Regions from separate parts of the Stenotrophomonas sp. GSD10 genome, predicted to be linked through region 2. Evidence: predicted binding sites of a transcription regulator. Region 2 holds the regulator's gene; each other region holds the start of a gene.
What was found. Region 2 encodes FliA, which starts transcription of late flagellar genes. Its sites were predicted from a motif close to TAAAGTTTNNCNNNCNNNGGCCGATAA; they were not measured.

Region 1: a site for FliA is predicted at 1,709-1,735, ahead of N4G47_RS17025 (methyl-accepting chemotaxis protein). Genes of this name have one in related genera too.
Region 3: a site for FliA is predicted at 1,973-1,999, ahead of N4G47_RS04460 (methyl-accepting chemotaxis protein). Genes of this name have one in related genera too.

The regions. Positions count from the first base shown of each region.
Region 1 covers NZ_JAOCMC010000002.1:3,647,093-3,652,295, reverse strand. Annotated here, with positions in the region: gene N4G47_RS17040 (VOC family protein) at 1-187, shown strand, start outside; gene N4G47_RS17035 (KGG domain-containing protein) at 217-519, opposite strand; gene N4G47_RS17030 (NAD-dependent epimerase/dehydratase family protein) at 742-1,635, shown strand; gene N4G47_RS17025 (methyl-accepting chemotaxis protein) at 1,853-4,384, shown strand; gene N4G47_RS17020 (hypothetical protein) at 4,577-4,747, shown strand; partial or broken gene N4G47_RS17015 (TonB-dependent receptor domain-containing protein) at 4,805-5,203, opposite strand, start outside.
Region 2 covers NZ_JAOCMC010000002.1:1,769,128-1,774,330, forward strand. Annotated here, with positions in the region: gene N4G47_RS08395 (chemotaxis protein CheA) at 1-1,362, opposite strand, end outside; gene N4G47_RS08400 (protein phosphatase CheZ) at 1,365-1,970, opposite strand; gene cheY (chemotaxis response regulator CheY) at 1,970-2,362, opposite strand; gene N4G47_RS08410 (RNA polymerase sigma factor FliA) at 2,420-3,163, opposite strand; gene N4G47_RS08415 (MinD/ParA family ATP-binding protein) at 3,160-4,047, opposite strand; gene flhF (flagellar biosynthesis protein FlhF) at 4,034-5,203, opposite strand, start outside.
Region 3 covers NZ_JAOCMC010000002.1:918,311-923,513, reverse strand. Annotated here, with positions in the region: gene N4G47_RS04460 (methyl-accepting chemotaxis protein) at 1-1,941, opposite strand, end outside; gene mutS (DNA mismatch repair protein MutS) at 2,308-4,899, shown strand; gene N4G47_RS04450 (DUF937 domain-containing protein) at 5,057-5,203, shown strand, end outside.

The DNA of each region.
Region 1 (5,203 bases), 1.9 Mb from region 2:
AGGCGGCGGCGGTGCACCGGTGCCGGACCTGTCGATCGAGGTGGACGATCTGCAGCAGGTGCTCGATCGCATGCACGCGGCCGGCATCGCACTGGAATACGGGCCGGCCGACGAGCCGTGGGGCGTGCGTCGCTTCTTCGTCCGCGATCCCTTCGGGCGCCTGCTCAATATCCTGGCTCACCGCTGAGCGAGCCAGGCTGCCCGGCCGTAGCGTGCTCAGCCCTGCTGCTGTGGCGGGCGTTCGGCCAGCGGCTCATCGGCCGGCTGTTGCTGTTGCTGCCGCATGCCTGCGTGGCGGGCGTGACCTCCTTCGCGGCCGATGGCGGCCATGTGCTGGCGGTCGCGGCTGATGGCCTGGCCGCCCTTGCGGCCGGCAAGGCGCGCTTCGGCCGGGCTGAATTCGTGCGCGTTGCCGGAGGCATGCGCCGCACGGCCGCCCTTGGCGGCGATCGCGCGCTGCTTGTCCTGGTCCATCGAAGCGAAGCCACGTTGGGAAGTGCCGCGCTGCGGGTCGGCCATGGGAACTCTCCAGAGCAGGGAGGAAAGCAGCATCCTTGCCGATACCCGGCTAAGGCCATGTCCGCGCGGGCGGCGCAGCCTTCACGCCACGCCGCAGTTGCGTTCACGCGCCGCTACGGTAGCGAACACAGCGTTGGCGCCGGTGCTATCGCAGATGACCGATGGCTTGCCTAGAATCGCAGCATCCCGGTAGTTCCCGGGAGCCTCGAGTGAATGGACTCAATGAAGATTCTGTTGACCGGCAGTTCCGGGCGGATCGGACGCGCGATCTTCGGTGCGCTGGCGGCGACCCATGAAGTGGTGGGGTTGGATCGCAGCCCATTCGCCACCACCCGCATCATTGCCGATGTCACCGACCGCCAGGCTGTGGCCCGCGCGGTGCAGGGTGTCGACGCGGTGATCCACACCGCCGCCCTGCACGCACCGCACGTGGGCCTGGTGCCCGATGCGGTGTTCCAGCAGATCAATGTGGACGCCACGGCCCACCTGCTGCAGGCGGCACGCGAGGCGGGCGCGCGGCGCTTCGTGCTGACCAGTACCACGGCGCTGTACGGCCATGCGGTGGTCGCCGGCGGCTGCCGTTGGATCGACGAAGACACCGAGCCGTTGCCGCGCACGATCTACCACCGTACCAAGCTGCAGGCCGAGGCCCTGGCCGAGGCTGCGGTGGCGCCCGGGTTCAGCGTGCGCGTACTGCGCATGGGCCGCTGCTTCCCCGAGCCTCCCGAACGCATGGCGATGTTCCGCCTGCATCGTGGCCTGGACGCGCGTGATGTGGCCAGCGCGCATGCCACGCTGCTGCTGGATGCGGGCGAGGGGTTCGCGCGTTACGTCGCCTGTGCGCCCACTCCGTTCCGGCGCGAGGATTGCCTGGACCTGGCCGCGCGCCCGCGCAGTGTGCTGGCCCGCCGCGCCCCGAAGTTGCTCGCCGAATTCGAGCACCGTGGTTGGCCATTGCCGCTCAGCATCGACCGCGTCTATGACAGTGCGCGGCTGCGCAGCGAGCTCGGCTGGCAGCCGCGTTTCGGCCCGGATGACGTGCTGCAGCAGTATGCGGCCGGCAGCATCGAGGTCCTGCCGCGCGCGCAATGGATCAAGGACCGCGTGGCCGAGTAGGTGCAGGTGGCTGTGCGGGCGGCGCTTCATGACCCGTCCCTGAGCGGATTCAGCAATGTGTAGGCGGGGCGACTCAACCTCGTGGGTAGGCGGCCGCTAACCCGGTGCGCTTCCAGTGCCTGGCCAGACCCGGCCGCTGGGGGCCCGCGCGACGGATCGCGCGCCTGCGCGGCGCCTCGCGGTGCCGGTCGTCCTGAACTGCCTTGCGGACCCATCCATGCCTTCTTCCCGCTCCGCCACTGCCCGCCGCCCGGGCAGCATCGCCCACAAGCTGATGCTGGGCACTGCCCTGATCGCGCTGCTGTGCTTCGGCCTGACGGCCTTCCTGATCTACCGCCAGGCCAGTGCCAGCCTGATCGACGCCTCGCGCCAGACCATGACCAGTGAGGCCAATGCGGAGGCCCGCCAGGTCGCCGCCGACCTGGGCACCGCCTTCGCCAGCAACGATGCGATGGTCGAAGCCGTGCTGGCCCAGCGCGCACGCGGCGACGTTCCCGACCGCGCCAGCCTGGCCGCGGTCCTCGGCGAGCAGCTGCGCACCCATCCGGAATGGCTGGGCAAGAGCACCATGTGGGAAGCCGAAGCGTTCGATGGCAAGGATGCCGAGTTCGCCAACACCGAGATGCACGACGCCACCGGCCGCTACATGAGCTACTGGGCCTGGCACGAGGGCAAGCCGCAGCAGTCGACCATGACCGACTACACCGAGGCCGCTGACGGTTCGGCCGACTGGTACGTGGTGCCCAGCCGCGACAAGCTGCCCAAGGTCAGCGAACCCTACGCCTACGACATCGCCGGCCAGCAGGTGCTGATGAGCACGCTGAGCTCGCCGATCGTGGAGAACGGCACCTTCCTGGGCGTGTTCACCGTCGACTTCTCGCTGGCGGCCTTGCAGAAGCACCTGGCCACGCTGAAGCCAATGGGCGCCGGCCATGTCGAACTGCTGTCACCCAAGGGCGTGGTGCTGGCCTCGGCCAATGCCGCCGAGATCGGCAAGCCGCGTACTGATGCCTTGACCCGCGGCATGCTGGCTGATATCGCGGCCGACCGCCGCTTCGAGGCATTCACTCCGGATGCCGAGGGCAACGTGCGTGTGTACGTGCCGCTGCGTGTGGGCGATGCGCCGCAGCGCTTTGCGTTGGGCGTGGTGATGCCGCATGCGGTGATCGTGGCCGAGGCGCGCCAGCTGCTGTGGCTGACCCTGCTGGTGGGCGTGGTGGCGGCGCTGACGCTCAGCGTCGGCGTGTATGTGCTGCTGCGCCGGCTGGCGATCCGACCGTTGGCCGAGGCCGTGCGCGTGGCCGGTGATGTGGCCGCCGGCAAGCTGGACAGCACGCTGCCGGCGCGCAGCAACGATGAAGTGGGCCGCCTGCTGGACGCGATGCAGGGCATGCGCGGCCAGTTGCAGGCGGTGATGGCCGCACAGGCGGAAATGGCGCGGCGCCACGAGGCCGGTGAACTGAGCTATCGCATGGACGCGACCGCCTTCCCGGGCGAGTACGGCCGCATGGTCGCCGACAGCAACCAGCTGGTGGCCGCCAGCAATGCCGTCACCCAGCGCCTGGTGGAGGTGATGCAGCGCTATGCGGTGGGCGACCTGAGTGTGGACATGGAAGCGCTGCCGGGCGAGAAGGCGGTGTTCACCGCTGCGATGGCCACCACCAAGCACAACCTGGCCGCGATCAACGAGCAGATCCAGCAGCTGGCGGCGGCCGCTGCTGCCGGCGATTTCGCCGTGCGTGGCGATGTGTCGCGCTTCGATCATGATTTCCGCCGCATGGTGGACACCCTCAACACCATGATGCAGGTCAGCGACCACAACCTGGCCGAACTGTCGACGCTGCTGCGGGCCATTGCCGCCGGCGACCTCAGTGCGCGCATGCACGGTGACTTCCACGGCGTGTTCGCGGTGATGCGCGATGATGCCAACAGCACCGTGCAGCAGCTGACCGGCATCGTCGGGCAGATCCAACAGTCGGCCGCGAGCATCCGCTTGGCCGCGGGCGAGATCGCCGCCGGCAACAGCGACCTGTCACGCCGCACCGAGCAGCAGGCAGCCAACCTGGAAGAGACTGCGGCCTCGATGGAGGAACTGACCTCCACCGTGCGCCAGAACGCCGACCACGCACTGCAGGCCAATACCCTGGCCGGCTCGGCAGCGGGTGTTGCCAGCGAAGGCGGGCAGGTGGTCAGCCAGGTGGTGCAGACGATGGAGCAGATCGAAGCCTCGTCGCAGCGCATCGCCGAGATCATCTCGGTGATCGATGGCATTGCGTTCCAGACCAACATCCTGGCGCTCAATGCCGCCGTCGAAGCAGCACGTGCCGGTGAACAGGGGCGCGGCTTTGCGGTGGTGGCCAGTGAAGTGCGCGCGCTGGCGCAGCGCTCGGCCGGCGCCGCCAAGGAGATCAAGGAACTGATCGATGCCTCGGTGGCCCAGGTGGGCGCTGGCGCGCAGCTGGTGCACGGTGCAGGCCGCACCATGCAGGAGATCGTCGGCCAGGTCGGCCGGGTCAACGAGATCATGGCCGAGATCTCGGCGGCCTCGCGCGAGCAGTCGGCGGGCATCGAGCAGGTCAACCAGACCGTGGTGCAGATGGACGAGACCACCCAGCAGAACGCCGCGCTGGTGGAGGAAGCCAGCGCCGCGGCACGCGCGATGGAAGAACAGGCCGAGCAGCTGGCGGTGGCGGTGTCGCGCTTCCGCCTGCAGGCCGAACCGCTGCCCGCATCGCGCCGCGCCGCCTGAACGGCGCCGTGGGCTGAAGCGGTTCAGCTTCGGCAGACGGCCGGCAGGGGCGGGAATGAGGCGTCGGGACACCCCGGCGCCACGGTCGGTGGCCGCACCGTCACCCACCCGCCTTGTTTTTAGGATAGGGTGCGCAGTTCCGCTGCCGTTCCAGCTGAACCCGGATGGCAGCGGGATGTCCATGGAGGTTGCATGACCACACCTGCTACACCGGAAAACGCACCGGGACCGGTGCTCCTGCCGACACCTGAAGTGGTGCAGGCACAACAACTGCTCGCACGCCAGCAACTGGCGGTGGCCATGGACCGTGCGCGCACGGCGGCCACGCAGAACGCGGCACCGGCCGCGCTGGAAAGCGAGTAACGCGCAACGGCAACGATCGCGCTGGCACATGGCCAGCGCGATCCCGACGCGCAGCGATCAGAAGCGTGCGGTCATGCTGAAGAAGTAGCTGCGCCCCGCGACGAAGTAGTCGGTGGAGCCTTCGGCATACAGTTTCTTGTCGGCGAGGTTGCTGACGCCACCGCGCAGGGTCAGTACCTCGTTGACGTTCCATGCCGCGGTCAGGTCATACAGGGTGTAGGCCTTGAGGAAGGTGGTGGCCACGCCGGTCTGCTTGCCGGTGTACTGCGCCGACAGGCTGCTGGAGAACACCGTGCTGGGCGTCCAGTCCAGCGACGAGTAGCCCGAGAATTCCGGGGTGTCGATCAGGTTGCGGCCGGTGGTCAGGTTCTTGGCTTCCTTCATCCAGGTCGCCGAGGTGCGCCAGCGCCAGTGCTCGCCGAAGCGCACGTTGAGGTTGCCTTCCATGCCGCTGGT
Region 2 (5,203 bases):
TTCGCGGATACGGGACTGCACCACGTCCATGCCGACGCCGCGGCCGGAAATGTCGGTGACCTGCTGCTTGGTCGAGAAGCCGGGCAGGAACACCAGGTGCAGGCATTCTTCGCTGCTCAGGCGGGCGGCGGCTTCCGGATCGATCAGGCCCTTCTCGCGCGCCTTGGCACGCAGCTTTTCCGGGTCGATGCCGGCGCCATCGTCCTGCACCTCGATGCTGACGTAGTCACCTTCCTGCTGCGCCGACAGGCGTACATGGCCCATCCGCGGCTTGCCCTGCGCTTCACGCAGCTCGGGCATTTCCACGCCATGGTCGATGGCGTTGCGGACCAGGTGCACCAGCGGGTCGGCCAGCGCTTCGACCAGGTTGCGGTCGAGCTCGGTCTCGGCGCCGATCAGTTCCAGGTCCACTTCCTTCTTCAGCGAGCGGGCGACATCGCGAGCGACCTTGGGGAAGCGCGAGAACACCTTGCCGACCGGCTGCATGCGGGTGCGCATCACCGCCGACTGCAGGCGCGCGGTGGCGATGTCCAGGGTCGATACGGCGCGGTCCAGCTCTTCGTCGCGCAGGCGTGCGCGCAGCGTCTTCAGGCGATTGCGTGACAGCACCAGCTCGCCGATCAGGTTGACGATCTCATCCAGGCGCTTGGTATCCACGCGCACGGTGTGCTCGGCTTCGGCCAGCGGCTTGGCGGCCGGCTTGGTGGCCGGGGTGGCGGCGGCCGGGCGCGGCGCGGGCGTCGCAGCGACCGGCGTGGCGGCGACCGGCTTGCTTCCGGGGGCAGCGCCACCGTGCAGCTGGTCGAGCAGGGCTTCGAACTCGTCTTCGCTGATCAGGCCGTCGTCGGCCTTCTTCGCCGGCGCGACCGCGGTCGGGGCCTTGCCGCCGTGCAGCTGGTCGAGCAGGGCCTCGAATTCGTCTTCGGTGATCAGGTCGCCGCCCGCGGCGACGGGTGCGGCGGCGGTCGGGGCTGCGGTACCACCACCGTGCATGTCGAACTGTGCGATCAGCTCCGGCGGGGCATAGCCCGGTTCGGTGCCCGAGGACACCGCATCGAGCATCGACTGCAGGTAATCCAGCGATTGCTGGGCGGCGTCGAAGTGATGGGCCTGCAGCACGGCCTGGCCGGCGCGCGCAATGCCGAGGGCTTCTTCAGCGGCGTGGCACAGTTCGACCATGGCGGTGACGCCGAGGAAGCCGGCGCCGCCCTTGAGCGTGTGGTAGCCGCGGAACACCGCGTTGAGCTGCTCGCTGTCCTGCGGTGCCTGCTCCAGCGACACCAGCTGTTCGCCCAGGCGGTCCAGGATTTCCTGTGCCTCGATGATGAAATCGGCAGTGATGTCGTCGGATACCGCGCTCATGCTTACAGCCCCAGATCCGACAACAGGTCGTCGGCGTCGTTCTGCGAGACCGCGTGGCGGTCCAGTCCCTTCAGTGCCGGCCCGGCCAGTTCCGGGTCGGTGCGATGCTGTTCCGGCGGCAGGCCGAGTGCGCCGAAGCCTTCGTGCACGCGGCGCACGATGCCGACCACGCGACGGATGATCTGCCCGGTCAGGTCCTGGTAGCTCTGGGTCAGGGCGATCTCGGTGAGGTTGTGGCGGATGCGCTCAAGCTGCGCGTCCTGGCCGGGCTGCAGGCCTTCGGCGCGCAGCTGTTCGGTCAGGCTGCGGCATTCCTCGGCCAGGTCCAGTGTGCGGTGGGTGGCCTGTTCGGTCATCGCCACCACGTGGTCCAGGCGCGCGCAGGCGTCGTCCAGTTCACCGGCATCGCTGGGCACGGTCGGCAGTTCACCCAGCGCCTGGCCCAGTTCGCGGGCCAGCCGCGAAAGGCCGCTCATCATCGGCTGCGTGCGCAGCGCGACCAGTCCGTCGATGCGTTGCCGCCAGGCGGCCTCGTCACCGGACTCCAGCGCGTCCAGGGCTTCCTGCAGGCGCAGGGCAAGGGCGTTCTTGTCGACCGTGGTATCCATCAGGCGCTGGCCGCCAGGCGTTCGAAGATCTTGCCCAGCTTTTCTTCCAGGGTCTGCGCGGTGAACGGCTTGATGATGTAGCCGTTGACGCCGCTCTGGGCGGCTTCGATGATCTGCTCGCGCTTGGCTTCGGCGGTCACCATCAACACCGGCAGGGTCTTCAGCTTGGCGTCGGCACGGATCGCCTTGAGCAGCTCGATGCCGGTCATCACCGGCATGTTCCAGTCGGTGACCACGAAATCGAACGGCTGGCTCTGCAGCAGCGACAGCGCGGCATGCCCGTCCTCGGCTTCGGCGGTGTTGGTGAAGCCCAGATCGCCCAGCAGGTTCTTGACGATGCGACGCATGGTCGAAAAGTCGTCGACGATCAGGATGCGCATGTTCTTGTTCAAAGCAGAGTTCCTTTGTTGTTCATTCCGGGCGGCCGGGGGCAGCCGCCTCGGGCATGTTCATTCTTCAAGGCCGGCGTCGACCGCCTCGAAAATCTTCAATCGGCCACGCAGGCGCAGCACCGCCTGGCCGTGGATCTGGCAGACCCGCGACTCGCTCACGCCGAGCACCGCACCGATCTCCTTCAGGTTCAGCTCCTGCTCGTAGTAGAGCGAGAGCACCAGCTGTTCGCGTTCGGGCAGGTGGCCGATGGCCTTGCCCAGCTCGCGGCCGAACTCGCCACGCTCCAGCACCTGCTGCGGGGTCGGGCCGCCCTGGGCGACGGTATCCAGTTCGCCCTGGTCCTCGATGCGCGATTCCAGGCTCAGCACCTGGCCGCGTGCGGCGTCTTCCATCAGCCGCAGGTATTCGGGCAGCGGCATGTCCATCGCGGCGGCCACTTCGGTGGCGCTGGCGGCACGGCCGCTGCTCTGTTCCAGGCGGCGGATGGTGGCAGCGGCATCGCGTGCACGGCGGTGCACCGAACGCGGCACCCAATCGCCACGACGGATCTCATCGATCATCGAGCCGCGGATGCGGATCGAGGCATAGGTCTCGAACGAGGCGCCCTGGTCGGCGTCGTAGCTGCGCGAGGCCTCGATCAGGCCCATCATGCCGGCCTGGATCAGGTCGTCGACCTCGACGCTGGCCGGCAGGCGTGCGGCCAGGTGGTGGGCGATGCGCCGCACCAGGTCCGAATGCTGGGCGATGACCTCGTTGGCCGCCGAGCGCTGGACCTCCCGGTACTGGGCTGCGCCTTTCATGCGGCCACCCCGCGCTGCTTGAGGATGCGTTCGAGGAAGAACTCGACGCCGCCACGCGGTTCGGTCGGCGCCTGCCAGCGCGCGGTGCGCCGTGCGATCTCGGTGATCGCCAGTGCAGCCGGGCTGGACGGGTAGGCCTTCACCACCGGCTGCTGGCGCTGCACCGACAGGCGCAACCAGTCATCCTGCGGCACGCAGCCCAGGTAGTTCAGCGAGACATCGGCCAGGAACTTTTCGCAGACGCGGGTCAGCTTTTCGTACAGCACGCGGCCTTCGTTGGGGTCGCGCACCATGTTGGCCACCACCTGGATGCGGTCCACGCCACGCTCGCGCGAGAGCACCTTGATCAGCGCGTAGGCGTCGGTGATCGAGGCCGGTTCGTCGCAGACCACCACCACGGTGTCCTGTGCGGCCTGGCAGAAGGTCAGCACGCCATCGGTGATGCCGGCGGCGGTGTCCACCACCATGATGTCCAGCTCGCGCTCCAGTTCGGAGAACACGTTGACCAGGCCGACGTGCTCGGCCGGGGCCAGTTCGGCCATGTGCCGGCGGCCGGACGCGGCCGGGACCACCAGCACGCCGTTCGGGCCTTCGACGATGACGTCATCCAGCGAGCAGCGGCCGGCGACCAGGTCGGCCAGCGTGAAGGTGGGGTTCAGCCCCAGGATCACGTCGATGTTGGCCAGGCCCAGGTCCGCATCCAGCAGCAGCGTGCGCTTGCCCATGCCGGCCAGCGCCACGGCCAGGTTGGCCGACACGTTGGTCTTGCCCACGCCGCCCTTGCCGCCGGTCACGGCAATGGTGCGCACAGGGCCGAGCGGCTCGCTGCGGGTGGCCGACAGCGGGAAGGTCTTGGTCAGCTTGGCGTACTCACGCGACGGCATGGTTCAACTCCGGGTTGCAGGGCATATCGGCCGCTCGGCGCAAATCTTCAAGGCGAAGTACGAGATTGGCCGCACTGGCCCGGTGCAGGTCCTCCGGCACGTCCTGGCCGTCGGTCACCCAGGTGATCGGCAGGCTGTGATCCACGGCCACCGACAGCGCGTTGCCGAAGCGGCCGGTCTCGTCCAGCTTGCTCAGCACCAGCCCCTGCAGGTTGGCCGCGCCAAAGCGGCGGACCACCTCGTCCATGTCGCCGAAACTGGTGTTGGCCGGCAGCACCAGCAGGGTGCGCACCTGGCGGGCGGCGCGCAGCCACTGCAGCTGGGCGGCCAGTGCGCGGTCACGCGGGCCCAGGCCGGCGGTGTCGATCAGCACCAGCTTGTAGTCCTTCAGGCGTTCCAGCAGCTGGTCCAGGTCGGTACCGCTGTTGGCCTCGTGCACGGCGATGCCGAGCTGGCGGCCATAGCCGTACAGCTGTTCGCGGGCGCCGATGCGGGTGGTGTCGGTGGTCACCAGGGCAACGTCACGCGGGGCGTGCTTCTCGGCGAAGCGCGAGGCCAGCTTGGCGATGGTGGTGGTCTTGCCGGCGCCGGTCGGGCCGACCAGCGCGATCACACCGCCTTCTTCCAGCGGGTCGACCGGGGCGATCGGCAGCTTGCGCGAGATCAGCCCCAGCATCAGCCCGCGGCCGCGGTGGGCTTCGGTCTCCAGCGGGATCTGCATGGCCACGTCGCGGGCCAGGCCAGCGTCGAAGCCGTACTCATCCATCAGGTCCAGGGCGGTGGCACGCACCGGGCAGCCGCGCAGGCGCTCGTCGGTGAAGCGGTTCATCTCGCGCTCGATCACCTGGCGCATGCCGGCCACTTCCTGGCGCAGCTGGCGGATCTCGGCGTCGTCCTGGGCCACCACGGTCAGCGCCGGGGCCGGCGCCAGCATCGGCGCCGGGCTGGCGTCGTCGGCGGCGTCCACCGGTGCCGGTTCGCTGACGGTCGATTCGGCCGGCGCCTCGGCCACGGCGGCAGTCGGCAGCGGCGGCGGCTGCACTGCCGGGGCGGGGCTTTCGTGATGCGTTTCGTGCGGCGGGTCGATCTGGAAGCGGGCGCGGTTGGGCGCCGCCACGGCCACCGGTTCCGGCGCGACGATGGTGTCGGCGAACGG
Region 3 (5,203 bases), 850 kb from region 2:
CTCGATGCCCGAACTCTGCTCCTGCGAGGCCGCGGAAATGTCGGCCATGATGTCGGTCACGCGCTGCACCGAGGCCACGATCTCGCCCATGGTGGTGCCCGCCTGGCGTACCAGCGCCGACCCATCGGCCACCTTGCCCACCGAATCCTCGATCAGCCCCTTGATCTCCTTGGCCGCCCCCGCCGAGCGCTGCGCCAGCGTGCGCACTTCGCTGGCGACGACCGCAAAGCCACGGCCCTGCTCACCGGCACGCGCGGCCTCCACCGCCGCGTTGAGCGCCAGGATGTTGGTCTGGAAGGCGATGCCATCGATCACACTGATGATCTCGGCGATCTTTTTCGAAGCGGCTTCGATGGCGGACATCGTGATTACCACCTGGCCGACCACATCGCCGCCCTGCGTCGCCACGCCATGCGCGCCGATGGCCAGCTGGTTGGCCTGGCGCGCGTGCTCGGCGTTCTGCTTGACGGTGGACGTCAGCTCCTCCATCGATGCGGCGGTCTCTTCCAGGTTGGCCGCCTGCTGCTCGGTGCGCCGCGACAGATCGGTATTGCCGGCGGCGATCTCGCCTGCGGCCAGGGTGATGCTCGATGCACTGGACTGGATGCGCCCGACGATCTGCTTGAGCTGATCGACGGTGGCATTGCAGTCGTCCCGCATGCGCGCGAACACGCCATGGAAGTCACCTTCCATGCGCACGGTCAGGTCGCCGCGCGAGATCGCCTGCAGCAGGGTCGAGACCTGTACCAGATTCTCGTCGGTGGTCTGCATCAGCCGGTTCAACCCGGCCACCATGTCACCAAACTCGTAGGAGAAGCGCGCTTCATCACCGCGCTGGCTGAAATCGCCAGCGGCCGCTGCAGTCGCCAGCCGGCGGATCTCGCCATTGATCGCCGACAGGCTGCGCTTGGTCTCGTCCATGGCCTGGGTGATCGCCGCCTTCTCGCCCGGCAACGGATCCATGTCCACCGACAAGTCACCGCGCGCGTAGTGCTTCATCACCTCGATCAAGCGGTTCTGCACCTGTACGTGCGAGCCCACCAGGGCATTGGTCTCGTGCACCATGCGTCCGTAGTCGCCCGGGAACGCGCTCTCGTCCATGCGATAGCTGAGACTTCCCGCATCGTGCTGGCGGGCCAGCTCGCCCTGTGCCGCCATCACCGCCTGCACCTGGGCCTGCATGCGCTGCATCGACTTCAGCAGCTGGGTCACCTCATCGTTGCCCGAGGCGTCGATGGCGGTGTCCAGGCGTCCGCTGGCGATACCGTCGGCCAGCTTCACCGCCCCCGCCAGCGGGCGGGTCAGGCTGCGGGTAATCGCCCAGGCCGCCAATGACCCCAGCAGCAGGCTCAGTGCACCAAATACCATCGACAGCGTGCCGGTCCAGGCCTCGGTGGCGCGATATTCTTCGCGGCTGCGCGCGGTCAGCGATTCCTGGTGGCGCAGCAGCGCGGAAATGGATTCATTCCACGCGGTCGCCAGACCATGCTCGGCCAGCAGTTCGCGGGCGGCACCGTCGAAATCACCGGCCTTCATGCGTGCATGCAGCTGCCCGGTGGAAACCTCGGTAGCCTTGCGCGCCGCCTCGATTTTCGCCACCAGCGCATCGCCGGTGGCGTCGCGCGGAATCTTGACGTAACGCGCCCATATACCGTCGTAGGTATGCGACAGCTGCAGGGCCTGCTGATAATCCTTGTCGAAATCCTCGCCGCGCTTGATCACCATCAACCGCCGGTGCATCAGCATTGCGTTGTTGGTATCGAGCATGTCGTTCAACAGCCGCATCTTCACCATGTTCACGTCCACCACCTTTTCGAACTGGGCGGACTTGAGGTGATTTCCATACAGCACCAGGCCGACAATGGCCAGGATGAACAGGAGCAGCAGACCAAACCCGGCACCCAGCCGGGAACCCACACGGAGGTTGCGTAAGGCGAGCATCTCAATTCCCTTGATCATGGCCGTACGATCGATGGCGGCGTGACCGGGAGAATCTTTAAGAGATTTTCTGCATAAACCTTGAAGAGAATCCTGAACTGTGCGGAGCGGCCTGGAAAATAGTCCTGATACCCGCATTCATAATTCCAGTGAATACCCTTGAGGCGGATACCGGAAATCCCCGACGCGCGATCGCCGTGGAGGGGCCCAGCCACCCTCGGCAGATTGCACCGGCAGCGGCCTGATGCGCCTTGCGGCCCGGCATCGGTACCGGCACCCGGGTGCCCCAGCAGTTACCATGGACGGCCCTGTCCCTGCTCCGCCGCCGCAGCCTTCCGGCGCGGCCGGATGCCCCGATCCACGAGTCCCATGTCCAAAGACAAGTCCGCCGAACACACCCCGCTGATGAAGCAGTTCTTTGCAGCCAAGTCCGACTACCCGGATCTGCTGCTGTTCTTCCGCATGGGCGACTTCTACGAGCTGTTCTACGACGATGCACGCAAGGCCGCGCGCCTGCTCGACATCACCCTGACCCAGCGCGGCAGTTCCGGCGGCGCGCCGATCCCAATGGCCGGTGTGCCGGTGCATGCCTACGAGGGCTATCTGGCACGGCTGGTGGCGCTTGGCGAGTCGGTGGCCATCTGCGAGCAGATCGGCGATCCGGCGCTGGCCAAGGGTCTGGTCGAACGCAAGGTAGTGCGCATCGTCACCCCTGGCACGGTCACCGATGAGGCGCTGCTGGACGAGCGCCGCGACACCCTGCTGATGGCCCTGTCGCGTACCCGCCAGGGCTACGGCCTGGCCTGGGCCGACCTGGCCGGTGGTCGTTTCCTGGTCAACGAAGTGGAGACCGACGACGCGCTGGAAGCCGAACTGGCGCGCCTGGAGCCGGCCGAACTGCTGGTACCCGACGAAGAGAACTGGCCGGAGTTCCTGCGCCAGCGCACCGGCGTGCGCCGCCGCGCACCGTGGCTGTTCGACGCCGACAGCGGCCGCCGCCAGCTGCTGGCCTTCTTCAAGCTGCATGACCTGAGCGGTTTCGGCATCGACGACAAGCCGCGCGCCACCGCCGCGGCCGGCGCCCTGCTGGGCTATGTGGAGGAAACCCAGAAGCAGCGCCTGCCGCACCTGACCTCGATCGCGATGGAAACCGCCGGCGAGGCGATCGCGATGAACGCCGCCACCCGCCGCCACCTGGAGCTGGATACGCGCGTCGACGGCGATACCCGCAACACCCTGCTGGGCGTGCTCGACAGCACGGTGACGCCGATGGGCGGCCGCCTGCTGCGGCGCTGGCTGCATCGTCCGCTGCGCCTGCGCGAGGTGCTGGTGCAGCGCCATCACGCCGTGGAAACCCTGATTGATCGCGGCAGCGACGCCGACATCCGCGAGCAGTTCCGCCGCCTGGGCGATCTGGAGCGCATCCTCACCCGCGTGGCGCTGCGCTCGGCGCGCCCGCGCGACTTCTCCACCCTGCGCGATGGCCTGGGCCTGCTGCCGGCTGTGCGCGAGGTGCTGGCACCGCTGGATTCGCCGCGCCTGCAGACCCTGCACGCCGCGCTCGGCGAGCACGACGAATGCGCGCACCTGCTGGCGAGTGCGATTGCCGAAATGCCACCGCTGAAGCTGAGCGATGGCGGCGTGCTGGCTGATGGCTTCGACGAAGAACTGGACGAACTGCGCCGTCTGTCGACCCACGCCGACCAGTTCCTGGTCGACCTGGAACAGCGCGAACGCGAAAGCAGCGGCATTCCCACCCTGAAGGTGGGCTACAACCGCGTGCACGGCTACTACATCGAAATCAGCAAGGGCCAGTCCGACCGCGCACCGGTGCACTACACCCGCCGGCAGACGTTGACCAATGCCGAGCGCTACATCACCGAAGAACTGAAAGCGTTCGAGGACAAGGTGCTGTCCGCGCGCGACCGTTCGTTGTCGCGCGAGAAGTACCTCTACGAACAACTGCTCGACACGCTGGGCAGCCGGCTGGAACCGCTGAAGCAGTGTGCGGCTGCGCTGAGCGAACTGGACGTGCTGGCCGCCTTCGCCGAGCGCGCACAGGCGCTGGACTGGGCACGCCCGGAACTGCAGGCCGAGCCGTGCCTGAAGATCGAACGCGGCCGCCACCCGGTGGTCGAGGCGGTGCGCGAACAGCCGTTCGAACCCAACGATCTGGACCTGCATCCAGACCATCGCATGCTGGTCATCACCGGCCCGAACATGGGCGGCAAGTCGACCTACATGCGGCAGAACGCGCTGATCGTGCTGCTGGCCCACATCGGCAGCTTCGTGCCGGCCAGCCGCGCATTGATCGGCCCGATCGACCGCATCCTCACCCGCATCGGCGCCGGCGACGACCTGGCGCGCGGGCAATCCACCTTCATGGTGGAAATGGCCGAAACCAGCTACATCCTGCACCATGCCAGCGCGAACTCGCTGGTGCTGATGGACGAGATCGGCCGTGGCACCTCCACCTATGACGGCCTGGCGCTGGCCGACGCGGTGGCCCGCCACCTGGCCTACCAGAACCGCTGCTACACGCTGTTTGCCACCCACTACTTCGAACTGACCGCGCTGGCCGACGAACAGCACGAGGGCGGCCGCAGCGGCATTGCCAACGTGCACCTGGACGCGGTCGAGCATGGCGAGGCGCTGGTGTTCATGCACGCGGTCAAGGACGGCCCGGCCAACCGCAGCTTCGGCCTGCAGGTGGCGGCGCTGGCCGGCCTGCCGCGGGCGACCGTGGCGCAGGCGCGTCGTCGCCTGGCCGAGCTGGAACAGCGTGGCGGTGAAAGCCACGCGGCCGAACTGGCACCGCAGGCACTGGACGCACCGCAGCAGTTCGGCCTGTTCAGCGCACCGTCCAGCAAGGCGCAGGAAGCGCTGGCGGCGATCGATCCGGACGAGTTGACCCCGAAGCAGGCGCTTGAGGCGCTGTACCGGTTGAAGACGTTGTTGTAACGGCGTCGGCAGGTCAGGAGCAGCCGAGCCTGGGCTCGGCTCTACCTGGAATCGGCCCCATCCTGCAGCGCCGAGCCCTGCTCGGCTGCCTTCGCATTCCCGTAGTGCACGCAGCGTTATGCTCGGCCAGTCCTTCCTTCACAGAACGGAGACTGCCATGAACACCGAATCGCTTGCTGCATCCCTCTTCCAGCAGCTGCAGCAGGGCCAGGGCCTGCAGCAGGTGTCCCAGCAACTCGGCCTGGACAGCAGCCAGACCACCCAGGCGGTCGGCAGCGCCCTGCCCCTGCTGCTCGGTGCGATG